3 regions of the Paenibacillus sp. FSL L8-0638 genome follow, and region 3 is predicted to be linked to each of the others. Evidence: predicted binding sites of a transcription regulator. Region 3 holds the regulator's gene; each other region holds the start of a gene.

Region 1 (5,743 bases), 510 kb from region 3:
GCTGGGTCTGCTTGTGATCGTCAATCTCATTGCTTCAAGCATCCAATTGATAGGCGACCCCTATCAGCCTATGTCCAATTTCAATTTCAATATTATCTTTTTCTGGGTACTTGGGCTTGCCTTTGTACCGGCTGCCTATCTTGCTGTAAGAAAATGTAACGTTTCGGAGACTACATTGTTAAGAAAGGTATACACCGCGACGCTGATTCTTTCGTTTTTAGCTATTTCGTTTTTCCTGTATTCCTATAATTTCTATTTTTTCGCATAGATCTACTTAATTTTATCCTTTTTATAGCATGGATAGCCTCCACGACATATTTCGAGTCGAAACATAGAAAAGGCCGTCAATAGACGGTCTTTTTTGTATTCTCTTCTCTATGAACACTCTTATTCATATTTCATAAACTACTAGTGTAGCAAATATGTCTACAGAAAGAGGGTTAATTCAAATGAAACCAAAGAAAAGTGGAAAAGGCGCAGCCCCTGTCCGTAGGACGAAGAATAGACACACTACACAGCCTCTGGACTTGAAGAAAAAAAGAATTTCTCCTACCCAAGCAGTTGTTAGAAACGGTGGATTTGAAAATCAGGATTTAGCACCATGGATTGCAAACGTCAACAACATGACAGGCCAAATTTTTATTACCAATACTAATCCGCACAGCGGTAATCAAGCGGTCAGAATCTCGGCTAACCCGGGGCACAGTGTCTCACTTAGACAAACGATCTCAGATCTGCGTAGACAAAGAAGATACCGTGTGACCTTCTGGGTACGCAATCTAATCAAGCCTTTCGGTGGCCGGCTTCAGGTTAGTCTGGGGGAGCAAACCTACACGATTCAGCTTACTTCGCTACCTTCATCCCAATACGAGAGAGTCTCCCGCACTTTCTCAATCTCAGGAAATTCGGGAACTGTTTCCAGAGATTTAGTGTTCCGTGTTACAGCAGAGGATACCTTCGCCACAATTCTTTTAGATGATGTATCGATATCCTTATTAAGAACATAAATTACTTCGTATTGTAGGCATTTAGTCGTAAGCTCTCGCAAGAGCGACTTGATGGCGCGAATTGATACACCGTAAGCTTGCCAAAACAAAAACGCCTCCCCGTATGTTAACGGTGAGGCAGAAGGATTAATTCCTTACCGCTCTTTTTGCCTTCTACTAAATACAAATTCATTATCCGCCGACCACTAGGTTAGCGGGTAGTATCTTTTATCGTATGTGTTGTCCTGCCTCGTGTCACTATCGTTTATTGTACACTGTAATCTAATTTTCAATACATTCTAGGAAAAGCGAGTTTATTATAAACCGTGATAATTATTTCGAAATTAAAAAAGGATACACAGTATACAATCTTAATGACTCTCTGGTTCTGAATAAGCTTGGACTACTTTTTTATGAGTAGTACCTTAGGTTTAAACTGTTCCATCCGTTCCCGCTCCTCACTATGAATTAACAGGACATGGTTATGAAGAAAAATTCGTGATAATATCTATGTCATAGTAAGTAGATATGAATTAATTGTTTGGAGGGATAATTTTGATTCACCAAAAGTTGACTGAATTAATTGGAAATACTCCTTTGTTAGCACTGTTGAACTACAGCCAAAACCAAAATATTGAGGCAAACGTGGTAGCAAAGTTGGAATATTTCAATCCGGCTGGTAGCGTTAAGGACCGCATTGGATATGCTATGATTAAAGACGCTGAGGAGAAAGGCTTAATCAATAAAGACTCCGTTATTATCGAGCCGACAAGTGGCAATACTGGAATCGGACTTGCATTTGCAGCTGCGGCTCTTGGATATAAACTTATAATTACACTTCCTGAAACGTTTAGTATCGAACGTCGCAAGCTTTTGACTGCGTTCGGTGCTGAGCTTGTGTTAACACCGGGATCCGAGGGGATGAAAGGCGCTATCAAACGTGCTGAACTATTGGCTGCCGAAACACCAAACTCTTTCATACCACAGCAGTTTAGCAATCCTGCCAATCCAGAAATCCACCGCAAAACTACAGCTGTAGAAATCTGGCATGATACGGATGGCGGTGTAGATATTTTTATTGCGGGCGTAGGTACAGGTGGAACTATTTCGGGCGTTGGCCAGGGATTGAAGGAACGAAAACCTTCTGTAAAAGTGATAGCCGTCGAACCGTTCGATTCACCAGTGCTGTCTGGCGGTACTCCAGGTTCACATCAACTACAAGGACTCGGTGCTGGTTTCATTCCAAATAACTTTAATGAAGAATATGTGGATGAGGTTTTCAAAGTTAAAAACGAAGATGCATTTGAAACTGCACGCCTGCTTGCCAAAACAGAAGGGCTGCTTGTTGGTATTTCTTCTGGGGCTGCGGTTTATGCAGCAACACAAATTGCGAAGCTTCCAGAAAACAAAGGCAAGACGATCGTGGTCATATTACCTGATACAGGTGAGCGTTATTTGTCCACTCCGCTTTTCTCAGACGTAGAATAATAACAAAAGAGGCAGGAATCCAGCTGCCTCTTTTGTTAATTTTCCAAGTACACAAGCAAGAGCGCATAGAATTGTTTCATTAACCTGAATTGATTTCTTTCTTCGCTAGCCGTCCATTTTTTTGCACAACAAATGGACCGTTAGCGAAGAAAAAGTTACCTTGGCCCAGCCCGATGTTGTTGTAGCTCATCAGGCTTTTTCTGTAAAAGTGAGCTTCTCCGTAGTAGTTTTGTACCACTCTGTAAGCCTCTTTCTTTAACTTGATGCGGGTGTAACGCATCATCATCAGGAAGTCTTCGATTGCGATATGAGAATTCTGTTTTTTAATTAATGAGCTAAAACACTAGCGTCAAATGCTCCTAGAAAGACTCCGACTGAATTATCGTGGGTAAGGCGGTTGAAAACATTTCTTGTTTGTTGGATAACTTCAGTAGAATATTTACTCCCCTTAGATTTTTGCTAGATACTTGCTGAAAATGATATCCTCCAACTTGATCCAACTAAAATCATCCTCGCCACGAAACAGTTTCACTTCCCTGCGAGCAGTATTTATAGACGTGATTACACCTGTGAGTTCTTCGTCACCGAACGGGCTAAAAACCACTAGTGTTATAGGTTGACGTGTGTTGTAGGACTCTATAAGCGCTTGCTCGATCAACTGGACTTCCTGATCGTCAAGTTCCGGCTTGCCTCTCCGCTGACGGTCTTTCATGAGTCTTAAGTATGCTTCCTTGTGTTCTGGTATGATAATCCTGCTGCTTTCCCATAAGTCGTTACCTTCTAATTTTTTCGACATGTATGTAGCCTCCTGATGTATTATGTAGAAATTATATTCCGAACATACGTTCTAGACAAGGCTTTTTGTCTACCGAATCCAAAACTTTTGTCCTAGAAAAATATTCCTAGGTCTAATAGACTGGACGAAAATACAAAATCAGAGGGATAAAATGAAAATTTTGGAGCATTAAAATTGGCTAACCACCGCATATTCACCTGGTTAGATCAAGTTTTGAATAATGATTAAGTTTCTTTCCCTCAAATCCATCTCCTATATTGTTCCATACGATTGTATCGACATTATTCCATGCATCTTTCGAATTGTCATACCGCTAGTCTCCATAAAATAAGTTTTAGACGGACTTTGAAATTGGAACAGTGACAACCAGTACGAGAAAATAATGTCCTAGACTGTCGCTGTTCCATTGAACTAACGTATCCCGTTAGCGGAATAACATATACGAAATTCTGATATTTTTGTACAATAGTCTTAATGTTTGATTTTCCTTGAAGTCTTTTTTAAATAGAAATTGTAGTCTGGTGCAATGTGTAGGTTAGTAATATTACGTTGTCTATACCTACTATGTATTTCTAAAAATCCATATATCTCTTCTTATTCTCTATATCGAATTTGCGTCTAACCTATTTTACGATTTTGGCGGTAAACCATCTGTTGGCGGGAGTGGTAAAGAAGTCGATAGTAGAGCTTGACCGACCGAATATAAAATACGCCGTCGTTATGCCCCTCGTGAATCTTATCTATCGTTTTATTCTGAATGCGGACATTTGTGCCTCGATTGCATGAAACGACGGTTAATCACAGCAGAAACCGACATCCGCCCTCAAATAAAGGACGCGATGTCGGCTTTAAACTTAACGGCCAAACTCCTTATTGATTATTTTATTGTGAGCAGGCTCCACTTCCGGAGCTACCGAGTTGATGCACGTTACCAAAATATGCTGCCCGCCTAGAGATCCGAAGGCTCTCGATTCAAATCCGAAAGTACCGCCAGCATGCCCCCAGTATGATTGCCCGTCAGCTGTTTTTATTTCATAAATCCCTAGTCCAACTTTACCTATAGGTGAATCTACTGTCGTGAGCATCTGGTCCATTATCTCTTGATTTAGAAGCTTTCCGCCCAACAGCGAACTGAAGAAGGTGGTCAAATCTTTGGTTGTTGAGACTATATCTCCGGCTGCATTTGCCCATGATTGATTCATCTCTGTTAAATCATACAAATGACCCGATCTGTCCATATTATATCCTGTGGCATGCTTACCTGGAATATCGTGACTATTTTCCATTACAAATGTCCCTGTCATCCCGAGCGGTTCGATCAACCGTTTCCTGATCTGCTCCGCATACGTCTCTCCTGTTACCTTCTGAATAATTTGACCGGCTAGTATAGTATTCATGTTCGAATAGTTCCAGCCCTTCCCTGGCGCATATACAGGCGGCTTTGCTAGTCCCATGCTGATAAGCTCGTCGGACGAATAGTAACGGAATGGATTTTGAGGCAAGGTAATATCTCGAAAATCAAGATCAGTATAGCTCGCAAGCCCGCTTGTATGGTTCAATAACTGACGAATCGTAATTTTGTTGCCGTCATACCCATTACCCTTTATGACCCCCGGCAGCCATTTTTCGACCGAATCATCCAGGTTCAATTTTTTCTCCTGAGCCAACTGCAATACAACGGTAGCAGTGAATGTCTTCGTGATGCTTCCAATACGGAATGAAAAATCCGGCTCCACCGGGCGTGGTACTTCGAAACTGGCTGTACCCGTAGCGTAGGACCAGCGTTCCCCATCCTGTAGCCCGCCTGCCACGACACTTGGAACTCTTTTGTTGGTAACTACTTGATCCATGACGCGTTTGACTTCTTCCCGATGCTTTCTTTTCTTTTCTTTCTCGTTGAGTTCTTTTTTGGGTTCTTTTGCGAATTCCGACGATAAAATATTGTCGGTATTTGCAGCTTTATTGATAGCTTGATAAGTTGCCGTCTGACCCTCTGCGTGGACAGTTCCATAGGCCACTGTACCCGCCAATATAGCTATTAAAGTAAGTGCAACTCCTTTTCGAATGGTGAATGATTTCATAACGCATCGCTCCTATTATTTTGAATGTTGTTCTGCTTTACCCCCTCACCTTACCTCTGCTATTGTTAAATCGAACAGTGATAAAACCGTCTAGCTTTTGATGACATCGTACTTGGACTTGTCACATATACCGCATGACAAACTATCAACTGTCTTATATGACGTGCTTGCTAAGCTACGTTCTAACCGCTGTTACCCCACCCTCTTTCGCTTGACGGATCGGGAAGTTATATTGCATGATAGGTCTGAATCATTCGGAATTTGATTTGCAAAAAAATATAAGAAGGTGTGCGTAATTCGTGTTCTCGATAATGAAAAAAAGGGTCTGGTATGATTGGATACTTGTGGCCATACGAACGCTTTGGCTGGTCATTATCGCAAGCGCTGGTTTT
Region 2 (5,743 bases), 680 kb from region 3:
CCCATTGATTGTAGCCACTGCCCTCCAGACTGTCGTCAAATTGACAAACAGGCTTAAAAGAGCAGAAGGTACATGCCGTCTCTTGCTGGATACGATACGGTTCAATGGCCACATCGCCCTCTGTCATCCGTGTACCAATCGTCCGAATATTATTACGCACCGAAGCTAGCAGGCTGTCCCACTGTTCCGGCGAAGCAACCGAGGCACTGCTATAAAAACTACCGTCTGCTTTCACCGCAACAGGTAAAATAGAAGAATATCCCTTGTCCAATGATGTATCCATCTGTCCAACTACATCCCGATCCGCAAGCAATAATCCTTTCATCTTAAAACGTTTCAAAAGCTCCTGACGGGCCTGTTCTGCGCTAAGACCGTTAGGCGACTGTAACATCGGATTGTGGACGTGAAAATACAGCGTACCCGCCGGATAAGCAGTCTCGCCCAACCATTCCTCCGCCGCATTCAGCAGCACATCCAGGTACGTGAGCATTTGCAAGGACAAGCCATAGTACACTTCATGCAGCTTGAGATCCTTTTGGCTGGACTTGTAATCGATGACACGCAAAAGTAAACCTTTTTCTCCCTCTGCCACATCTACACGGTCGATCCTTCCGACAATTTCCATCACAACACCGTTATCTAACCGGAAGCTTAACGGAGGAAGCTGCTGACCCGGCCCAAAGTCCAACTCCAGCCCAATCGGCTCAAAACTACCTCTTCGCGCATGTTCACCTAAAATCAACGAAGCACGGCTCACGATATCTTTCAATTTGCGCAAAATGTACCCATACCGCTTGGAGCTCATTAGAATCTCGCCTTGCAGACGAGGAGCCAAACGCTCCACTGTACTTTCCGCCTCTTGGCGGCATTCCTCCGTGCTGAGACTGCCCCAGCTGACATTGCGATTACGCAGATTGATCGCCATCTCTCCAAGCGCTGCATGGAATAATTGTCCGATATCTGGGGCTTTCAGGCGATACATTTGACGTTCCTTCAAACGAAGACCATGAGAGGCAAAGTGCGAAAATGGACATGCCACAAAACGTTCCATACGAGATACGCTGGTACGCAACTTACTGCCGTACAGACGGCGGCTCGTTTCCTTCTGCATTTCGGCATGGTTCTCATAAAAAAGTGAGGTCAACAGCTGACGCAGCTTGTCCTTCTCACGCCCTTGCTGGCTGGCATACCAGTTATATACCTCCCACCAAGGAGATAAAATGTCACCGCCACGTCGCCAATTGCGTAATTGCGCAATGAGCTGCGGCAAAGCCTCGGACGGATGAGAAGCATACTCCCATTGCGTCGTCCAAGCATCCCCAGGCAAAGGGTATCCAGCCAGTGGGCGTTCGTCCAGACTAGGAAACAATTGCCGCACATGTCGTACTAACTCAGACGGCAACAATGACTTGCCTTCTTCATCAGTCACGGCATAGCTCATCCACAGGCTTCTACCGGCTGAAGTAAGAGCCGTATAAGCGAGAAAACGTTCGTCCAGCAGACGTCTTGTCATATCCGGCGCCAGCTCTACGCCTCGTTCGTTTAATGCCGTACGCTCCTGCTCATTCAGCACACCGTCCTCATGGAACACAGCCGGCATCACACCTTCGTTCATACCTAGCACAAAAGCATGTTGAATACCGGTCACACGTGTACGATCCGTGTTTCCGACTAGAACCTGATCCAGAGCTGGCGGAACAAGTCCCATACGGAATTCAGCCAATCCCGTTTCCAGCACACCCGCAAACAAAGAGGTATCCAGCCTCTCGTCACCCATCATTTCGACGATTTGATCCAGTAGTTCAAGCACTGCATCCCATACCTGACGATGCTCCTTGGCCTGCTCAGGATTTCCTGCTTCCTCTTCCTGATGAATGAAGGCGTCCAGCTTGTGGCCAATTTCTGCATCCTCCAGTAACAGATATACCGCTTCACACTTCTCAAGTGCAGTTCGTGCCTTGCCCACACGTTTCTCAAACGCACGTAAAGGCGTCACGATCACATCCCGGCACAGCTCCATCAAATCCAACGTTTCATCCCGCCTACGGTTCCGTTCCTGCTCCTCCAGCTCCAGTGACAAGCTGGGTACAGCCTGCCACGGGCGACCATCTGTCCAACGGCTACCTTGTATTCCGCAGGCCAGTACATAGTTTTCCAGACGATCCAGCTCCTCGCGGCTCACCCGACCGTCCAGCGGTAGGAGAAGATCTGTTTTGACCGCACGAAATACATCCTCATATCGCCAGCGTCGCTGCACGATATCCAGTGAAGCCCGAATCAATTCCACTAAGGGATGATGCAATACACTTCTCCGCTGATCCAGAAATACTGGAACCTCATATTGTTTGAATATCGGTTCCACCCATGGCTCATAATCTTCAATATGACGCACAAACAAGGCCATCTCCCGATAACGCGCGCCTTCATCTCGGGCTAAACGACGCATTTCGCGTACAGCCCCTTCCAGCTCTGCACGGCGATTAGCCGCAGTGTACAGTTTTATGCCCTCCGGTTGCTTTTCTGTCCACTGCTCTCGTAGATGCTGCTGACGCATCCGTTGTTCCTGATTCCGTAACCCTGTACGATATTCAAAGTTAGCCTCCAAATACGCCAACGCCGGACGCTCCTTAAATCTCGGCAGCGGATCAGGGCGCAGTAATTGTGTCTGCGTCTCTATCATCAGCTCGTCTGCCATTCCTTTGAGCTTTACATACGTAGCCGCCGAAGGATGAAACAAATCCAGCTCATGCGGAAGCTGTCCGCTCTCGTAGCTGCGGTTGCAAGTCAGCGCCACTGTCAACGAAGAGGCATGCAGCATAAGTTGCTCCACCACCTTATATTCATGTGGTGTAAACCTACGGTAGCCATCCATCCAAATGTCTGCTCCACGCACAAGGGAAGACTCTGCAATCTGTTCTGCCAGCATGCGCAGCGTATCTTCACCGTCAATATATTTAAGCGTCAGCTCTCGTTCAAAATCCTCGTAGATTAGACTGATATCTTTGAGCTTGCCGCGCAAAATCGGAGTTGACTCTCCAGCAGCGTTCATTCGCTCCAGTTGCTCGGGTACAGACCGAGTATCATTTCCGTACTGCTTTAGCTCCGTAAACAATGTATTCAACCGATCCACAAAGCCGAGCTGGTCTCCCGAATCCTTAAACAAACTCAGTTCATCCTTGCGACGACGAATAATTTTATATAAAAGCATCTTCTTGCCTTCTTCCGTTACAGGCACCAGCGCTGAACCCCCAGTTTCCTGCATAACTAAATAGGCAAGACGATGAAATCCCATCACTTGGGCGCGCACCGACCCCTGAATACCGTTTCCGGCTTCTGTAAGTAACGCATGCTCAGAAGCAAATGACGATTGCTCCGGTACAAGTAACAGCATAGGCTTACCTAGCGGCTCCTCGCGTAACATAGACGTCATTTCATTGCGGATTAACGTACTTTTACCACTCCCAGAGCGGCCAATCAACAAACGGACCGACATGATGCGGCCTCCTTTCCAACGAACAACATTCTATTAAACAGTATAGCATATCAGGCAAGAGAGAAAAGAACGTACGTTTGCCATGTTGTAGCAATTCTTTCTCCCTCTAAAAAATAAATCAGTCCCGCAGATTGGCTTGGTGCACGCCTTCTCTACAGGACTGATTTATACCTAAAACGAGTTTATTTTACCTATTTAATCACCAAAAAACGATTGACTTTGACCTTGTATGAAACTTACAGCTGTGTCCGGCTGCGCACCTCAAAGATAGCGAATTTCAAATAATGGCCTTCCTCCACACCCAAAATTTGAGGATGGTCCTTACCAGCTGCTCTCCAGTCTACCAGACGGAGGATTTTGCCGGCATCTGCCGCCGCTTCCTTAATGGTGTCCAAAAACAACTCCGGCCGCATATGGAACGAGCAGCTCGCCGTCACCAGATAGCCACCCTCATTGACAAGCTTCATCCCGTGCAGGTTGATATCTTTATATCCACGTGTAGCTCCTTTGACAGCGTTCTTCGTTTTGGCAAAGGCTGGCGGATCAAGAATGACCACGTCAAAGGTGCGTCCGCCACCCGCTGTCAGCGGCTTAGACGTATCTCCTTTGCCCCCGGCTCGTGCATTGCGTTCCTCTACACCTTTCACCTGATTGCGCAAATATTGAAAAGCATCGTCGACGACAAACTCGACGCGTTCCTCAAAACCGTTCAGCTTGACATTATCCCGCGCACTTTCAATCGCATGCTCAGAAATATCAAGACAAGTTACTTTTTTGGCACCATGTTTACAGGCATTGAGCGTAAAGCTTCCCGTATGTGAAAAACATTCCAATACGGTTGCGCCGTCCCAGAATGGGAATTCAACAACCTTACCACTTTTATTCACTGGCTTCATGACCGTTGTGCCAGCGTCCCCTGAGTCTGTAGTAACTTCTTGTAGCGTAATTCCACTACGTGCTCCCCAACCTGTCATCAACGGTGCTATGGCCGCACGATTTTCACGCTGGTCAAAGAAATAACCCGTCTTCTGGCCCTCTACGATATCAACCTTGATTTGCAGGCCATTTTCCGTCACCACCACATGACGCGGGCAATCACCGTACAAAGGACCCTTCGTTTGTTCCAATCCTTCCAGCTCTCGGATGGATACATCACTGCGCTCATATATACCAACAGGACCCAATACTTCAACGAGCGCATCCCTGATTTCTTCCCTGCGCCGATCCATGCCAAGCGTTAACAACTGCACGACCAACACATCACCAAATCGATCTACAATCAGTCCAGGCAAAAAATCAGCCTCGCCGTACACCAACCGATAAGCGTCTCCCCCGGTCACAAAACGTTCGCGGTGCTCCAGGCATTTGCGAAAGCGTTGGGCAAAAAAGTTTTGATCCATTGCTTCCAGCGGCTCATAGGACATCACACGTACTGTAATTTGTGAAGCCGGATTATAGTAACCTGTCGCCAAATAACGCCCCTGATGGTTAACGATGCTGACCAAATCGCCTGCCTCTGGGTCTCCTTCGATCTTGGCTATTTCGTTTTTAAACACCCAAGGGTGTGCGTGCTCCAGCCTTTTTTTACGGCTGCGTTCTAATATTACTGAAGGCAAAATCCTTCACTCCTATTCTTAAGTTACTCAAAGTATTAAAACGTTTTGTTCGATAGGGGCACGGCTCCGCGATTCATTTGATCTTACGATCGCTGTTGCAACGGGATTCTTGGGATTATGTAACACATTTAAAGGTAAGAATCTCGTTGCAAAGGCGAACGCTGGCGCTTCTCCAGATTCAAATGAACCGCTCCGCTACTGCCCGCCTTTATATCGACGTCACGCTTTTAAAGCTTGCGAAGATACTACAAAATTATCGCTCCGTAAAAAAGAGCTCAGCCATGCTTGTCATGGCTGTCCTCTACAGATCATAGGCTGTTTACATAAGTATTCTAGAAAAGGGGGTTATGCCCGTGTTTATACATGTCATACTCCCGCTGTGCGGCGGACTGTTTATTTTTTTGGGCGGGATGAAGCTGATGGAAGCAGCCCTCCGGCATTTGGCTGGCCCCTTCCTCACACGCTGGCTGAACCGCGCCACCGTTTCCCCTTGGCGGGGTATGCTGTTCAGTTCAGGCATTACCGCCCTGTTGCAAAGCAGCACCGCTGTAACGGTGCTGACGATCGGACTGGTCAACGCCGGGCTGTTGACCTATGGCCGCACGCTCGGCATCATTCTCGGCACCAATATCGG
Region 3 (5,743 bases):
GACTGGAGAGAAAAACAGGTAGCAGTGTAATGGACATAAAGGCGCGTCTGCTGGTTTTGGAAGAGGGGACCACAAGAGCGATATACGCTCTATATTGTAATCATAGGGGGCTGGGATGGTGACCAAAAGATCATTACATTTTCTCGTATGGAAATAGGCGCTGTATTAAACCTCCAATGATATGGAGCAAGGCCGCACTCATGTCTTGAATGTATCTTATTTCTGGAGGGTCAAAAGTGAAAACCCCTTATTCACAGTCCGTTTTGAGCCATAACCAAATTTTAATGTGGCTTTGTGTGCTTTCGTTTTTTAGTGTGTTAAATGAAATGGTTCTTAATATCTCTTTACCTGATATTGCTGATGAATTCAATAAGACACCAGCCATTACAAATTGGGTGAATACTGCCTTTATGCTAAGTTTTTCTATAGGAACAGCTATATACGGAAAGTTATCTGATCAGTTAGGTATTAAAAGGTTGCTCCTGTTTGGAATCATAGTGAATTGCATAGGATCATTAATTGGATTTGTGGGACATACTTTTTTTCCAACACTTATCTTGGGGCGATTTATACAAGGGATTGGTGCAGCTGCATTTCCTTCACTTGTGATGGTCGTAGTTGCTCGCTATATCCCAAAAGAAAACAGGGGAAAGGCATATGGCCTCATCGGGTCTATCGTAGCAATGGGTGAAGGGATAGGACCGGCTATTGGTGGGGTGATTGCTCATTATATTCATTGGTCTTATTTACTGCTTCTTCCTGTTTTAACGTTTGTAACTGTTCCCTTCCTGATAAAATTATTGAAAAAGGAAGTCATTTCAAAGGGCTCGTTTGACATTGCAGGAATCGTGCTTATATCTCTAGGTATTGTATTGTTTATGTTGTATACAACTTCTTACAGAATTTCTTTTCTGGTGATAAGTGTTCTATTTTTCTTGATCTTTTTAAAACATATCAGACAAGTAACCAATCCTTTTGTTGATCCTTCATTGGGGAAAAATACTGCATTTATGATAGGAATCCTTTGTGGCGGGCTTATGTTTGGTACCGTAGCTGGATTTGTTTCTATGGTCCCTTATATGATGAAAGACGTTCACCACTTAAGTACCGCAATGATTGGCAGTGGAATTATTTTTCCTGGAACGATGAGTGTTATTTTCTTTGGTTTTCTTGGAGGAGCACTTGTTGATAAGAAAGGTTCCTTACATGTGCTAGCAGTCGGCGTTGCATTTCTTGCCGTCAGTTTTTTGGTAGCTGCTTTCTTTATTGAAATGACACCTTGGCTGATGTCTATTATTCTAGTCTTTGTTTTCGGTGGTCTTTCTTTTATTAAAACAGTAATATCCACTATTGTTTCAAGTAGTTTAAAACAAGAAGAAGCTGGCGCAGGAATGAGCTTGCTTAATTTTATAAGCTTTTTATCAGAAGGAACGGGGATTTCAGTTGTAGGAGGCTTATTGTCAATACGTCTTATTCATCAAATATTTATATTTTCCATCTGCTTATTTATATAGCAATATGTTATTGATTTTTTCAGTGGTCATTATAATTAGCGGGATTTTATCTGTTATTGTATATAAACGTTCAGTTTCAGATTCCTGATAAGAGCAAAAAAGGATTACATGCTGAAAATGATCGCATCCTCACGTTTGAAGTAAGTGAATACTCTAAATAAATCAAAAGCTCTGCTAACCTTCATTGGCCGGCAGAGTTTTGTGTGCTGATCAGTTTGATTTTACTAGATACGGGAAAAGTAGCAATGCAAAGTGTGCGTACAAGATGATATTGTTTTTAAATTCGGCCTTATTACAGAAGGATAGGCTAATTTGAATACTTAAACTTATAATACCAAAAAATCGCTTTCTCATGGGCTGTGGAAAAGTTAGAATATAGCATAGTATCAACTCCGCCGATTACAAAGTTATTTTTAGCATAGAATCGACAAGCTAAAATATTCACATCCTGTGTTTCAAGCATAAGACCAACAAGGTTATTCTGCTTAGCCCACTCGGTTGCTTTACTCAATAAGGCTGCTCCGATTCCCTTGTGTCTCCAGTCTTTAGCGACGGCAATATCCTCAATTAGAGCATAGCCATTCCAATTAGTACAAAGTTTAATTTTCCCAACACAGTCGTTCTCATCATAATATAAAAAAATAGATTTTCCTTGTTCATTAATATAACTGATATCGACGTCATCATCCTCATACTGTTTAAAATATGGTTCGGGAAAACTTTCTTCTATATATGTCCAATTGTTGTTCTCGTATTTAGGTATAATCCTTCCGGACACAATAAAGCCGTTATTCTCATTTGACTTCTTAAAATCCCCCATATTTGAAAGTGACATTTTAATTATCATGGCTTGTCTCCTCCTGGTTTAATTTCTCTATGCACATTATTCTAAAAGAGAACCACGTTTTCCTGTCTGTTAGATTTATAAAAAGAGTAAAATGGTAGCGACTGTTCAACTATGTGTGATATTTTACAATCCCCTCCGCTTGCTTAAATGATTCATAGCAGTAGTTAGGTGTGCTGTTTAACACAAAAAAGCAGGAAGAATTCCTCCCGCTTTTTGCATGGAAACAATTATTAACGTCTGCGTTGTCTATCGTTTACGCTAAACAAATTAACAGCCAGTGCGTTACCTCTTGCACGCGCAGTGGCTCTTTGATTGGAACGGATGTTCAATCTTCTTCTTCTTAAATCACGTCTGCAATGTCTTCTGCTCATAATATCACCTCCCTTCAAGAAATGAAGGTGCGGTTGAATCTTAGTGGCGTTTATGCTTACGCTTGGAAATTTTGATATTCAAGGCATTGGTTGCTAGTGCATTTCCGCTTCCTGTTTTAGCAGCTGCGGCTTGAAAGACTTTAACGACCAGATATCTGTTTTTCCCGATGCGATGCTTATACGTTTTAACTCTATTTCTGATCATCTGCATATCTCCTTTGCTTAGTTCTGCTATATACATATGTCAATTGTGATAGTAATGTATCAGCATAAATCTATTAGAAGCAAAAAGAAGCTAGTACCTATATCCCTAAAGGTTAACAAAAAAACTCATGCGAACCTGTCTTCGCCTTTTCAACTTTACGTTGCAGGAGATGTTACAGGCAGGTCGGCATGAGTCTAATGTGTAGAATAAAGATAATATGCAGTTTGTATGAAAATTATTTACTATTAAGGGTGTTAAGTTTTTTTTCGTAGTACGCCTCTTGGGCAAGAATATGATTCAGTTGTTCTGAGAGCTGTTTATATTCTTGGCTGGCTTCTGGGTAATTATTTCTTTCGGAAATTACAGCTTCAAGTTGCTTTTCTAAATACCTGAAATGGATGAGTATTTGTATGTACTGAATACGATCGTAGGTTGTTATGTGTGATTTCTCTTCTGCATACAAATGATCCATTGTTGGAACTGCACAGCTTACGACGATAAATATCATGACAAACGCTGAAATTATTATTTTTTTCATTTAATTCCTCCTACAGAGCTATGAGTAATTAATATACCATATTTAGCTAAAAGAAAGAAAGATCTATTAGTTTTGCCCATAACAGTATAGCTGTTCAAGATCAGTGGGGGATTATTTGAGATGATGAGGCTGATTTTATAGTAGATACAATAGGAATAGGTTGCTAAAAGGAAAGAATAGTTGTGAGATACATAGTAAGCATAATAACAATACAAAACCGGCTTGCCCTAGGCAGCCGGTTTTGTATTAGGGGATAGAATAACGGGGAAGGAAGAACGAGAAATCAGTGGAAGTCCCGGAAGAGTCCTACAACTTTGCCCAAAATACTGACGTGTGTCAGACGAAGCGGTTCAAAGGCTGGATTTTCAGGTTGAAGCCGGATATGATCTTTTTCTTTGTAGAAGGTTTTAACTGTAGCTTCGTCTTCATCTGTCATAGCTACAACAATATCGCCATTATCAGCGGTCTGCTGCTGACGTACGATTACATAGTCTCCGTTAGCAATCCCAGCCTCAATCATGCTTTCGCCTACAACAGATAACATGAATATTTTATCCTCACCAACAAAGTGTTGGGGAAGAGGAAAGTAATCTTCAATATTTTCTGTCGCCGTAATAGGAAGACCAGCGGTTACTTTGCCGACGACGGGGACACGACTAATGGAGTAATTAATCAAGTTGCTGTTATCCGATTCGTCTTGACCGAGTAACTCAATAGCCCGTGGTTTTGTAGGATCGCGGCGAATGAGTCCTTTTTTCTCTAAACGATCCAAATGACCGTGAACCGTAGAACTGGAGGCCAATCCGACAGCCTCGCCTATTTCGCGTACAGAAGGGGGGTATCCCTTTAGACGCACTTCATTGCGGATAAATTCAAGAATGGCCTGCTGGCGGCTCGAAATCTTAGACATACCGTATCAACCCCATTTAGTAACGTTTGGGAAAATTATAGCATAGAACCTCCGTTCGTACAAACATAAGTTCTAAATAATCCCTAAAAAAATTGCGAACTTTTGTTCTCTTTTCTATTGAACAAAACAAACGTTCGTGTTATATTGTGAAAACATAAGAACAAACGTTTGGAGGACACAACCATGATGAAATATAGCACCTATCAAAGTATTTTTCCAATGAATATAGAAAATTTACAGGAGACCCGAAAAGAGGGTAGGGCGCGTTTTATGCAGATTATTACCAATACTCTTTTACTTAAGCTTCTTATTATAGTGATTGTTGCTTGGATTGCAGGAGCAGGTGTACTTACGGTTTTCGCGGCTCCTTCAGCTTCCAAGGAAGAAGTGACTAAACTGACAGTACAACCTGGGGATACGTTGTGGCAGATTGCCGCGAATCATAAACCGGAACGAATGGATACACGGGTATATATAGAAGGAATTGTGCGGATTAACGGTTTAGAGGATCGGGGAGTGCAGGCAGGTCAGGTACTCAAGCTTCCTGACTTATGATCTATAGACTATTAGAGCTTGTCAGGGAGCGTAATGCGGGAGCCTTGACAAGCTCTTTTCTACATGTCAAAGTGTATTATATCTTTGCTTTTATGGAGGGGACACAATTTGGATATAGACAGCTTGGTACAGCGCATTAATGAATTAGCGCGCAAAGCAAAATCCGAGGGATTAACAGAAGAGGAAACCACAGAACGTGCCAACCTTCGGGAAATTTATTTAGGTAACATTCGCCGTAATTTTAGGCAGCAGCTAGAAACGATTGAATTTGTGGACGATGATACATCGAAGGGAAATGACGGGCTGAAGCATTAATGTTGTTAAAGCGCCCAAGCCTGCAATTTGCCTTTTGTTTTAGGTACCTCTCATGGTACCTATATAGATCAGCTTTGAGGCAATTGTTTTAATGTAATATATCTGGGAAGGAATTGAGAGATGGCCCGATCATTTGAAAGAAAAGTACGCAAAAACACAGCGCATTTAAATAAATCGCGCAAAAAGCAAGGTATTCAAACCATTAGCGGCGCAGGTTCTGCAATGGATATTTTCCGTGGCCGTAACATTACTGTGCCAATTATGCTGGCTGGTCTTTCTGTATTGTACATGCTTATGAGTTACTTTTTGACTAAGACCGGTATGCGAGGGATGGATTGGCTTGTATTCGGCCTGTACTTGATGCTGGCTGTTATCTTTTTTATCCGTCGTCCTTATCTGAAAGTGGGAAAGGATACTCTCTATATGCTGAAAGGTGGTAGGGAACGTCCAATGACCGCTGGGGACATGAAAGTCATCAAGATTGAAAA

The links. The regulator LexA, encoded in region 3, represses DNA repair genes until DNA is damaged. The targets are predictions, from matches to a motif close to CGAACATATGTTCG.
Region 1: the regulator LexA is predicted to act here: its motif matches at 3,310-3,323, upstream of MKY35_RS16355 (YolD-like family protein).
Region 2: the regulator LexA is predicted to act here: its motif matches at 3,560-3,573, upstream of addB (helicase-exonuclease AddAB subunit AddB).

What each region holds. Positions count from the first base shown of each region.
Region 1 is NZ_CP151960.1:3,687,635-3,693,377, forward strand. Features, by position in the region: gene MKY35_RS16335 (serine hydrolase domain-containing protein) at 1-268, shown strand, start outside; gene MKY35_RS16340 (carbohydrate binding domain-containing protein) at 450-1,007, shown strand; gene cysK (cysteine synthase A) at 1,536-2,474, shown strand; gene MKY35_RS16350 (hypothetical protein) at 2,554-2,760, opposite strand; gene MKY35_RS16355 (YolD-like family protein) at 2,923-3,270, opposite strand; gene MKY35_RS16360 (beta-lactamase family protein) at 4,125-5,351, opposite strand; gene MKY35_RS16365 (response regulator) at 5,651-5,743, shown strand, end outside.
Region 2 is NZ_CP151960.1:3,862,189-3,867,931, forward strand. Features, by position in the region: gene addB (helicase-exonuclease AddAB subunit AddB) at 1-3,493, opposite strand, end outside; gene MKY35_RS17200 (class I SAM-dependent rRNA methyltransferase) at 3,730-5,109, opposite strand; gene MKY35_RS17205 (Na/Pi symporter) at 5,463-5,743, shown strand, end outside.
Region 3 is NZ_CP151960.1:3,178,203-3,183,945, reverse strand. Features, by position in the region: partial or broken gene tet (Tet(L)/Tet(K)/Tet(45) family tetracycline efflux MFS transporter) at 237-1,602, shown strand; gene MKY35_RS13835 (GNAT family N-acetyltransferase) at 1,822-2,361, opposite strand; gene MKY35_RS13830 (hypothetical protein) at 2,592-2,732, opposite strand; gene MKY35_RS13825 (hypothetical protein) at 2,773-2,937, opposite strand; gene MKY35_RS13820 (hypothetical protein) at 3,173-3,475, opposite strand; gene lexA (transcriptional repressor LexA) at 3,759-4,385, opposite strand; gene MKY35_RS13810 (LysM peptidoglycan-binding domain-containing protein) at 4,572-4,940, shown strand; gene MKY35_RS13805 (DUF896 domain-containing protein) at 5,049-5,255, shown strand; gene MKY35_RS13800 (hypothetical protein) at 5,376-5,743, shown strand, end outside.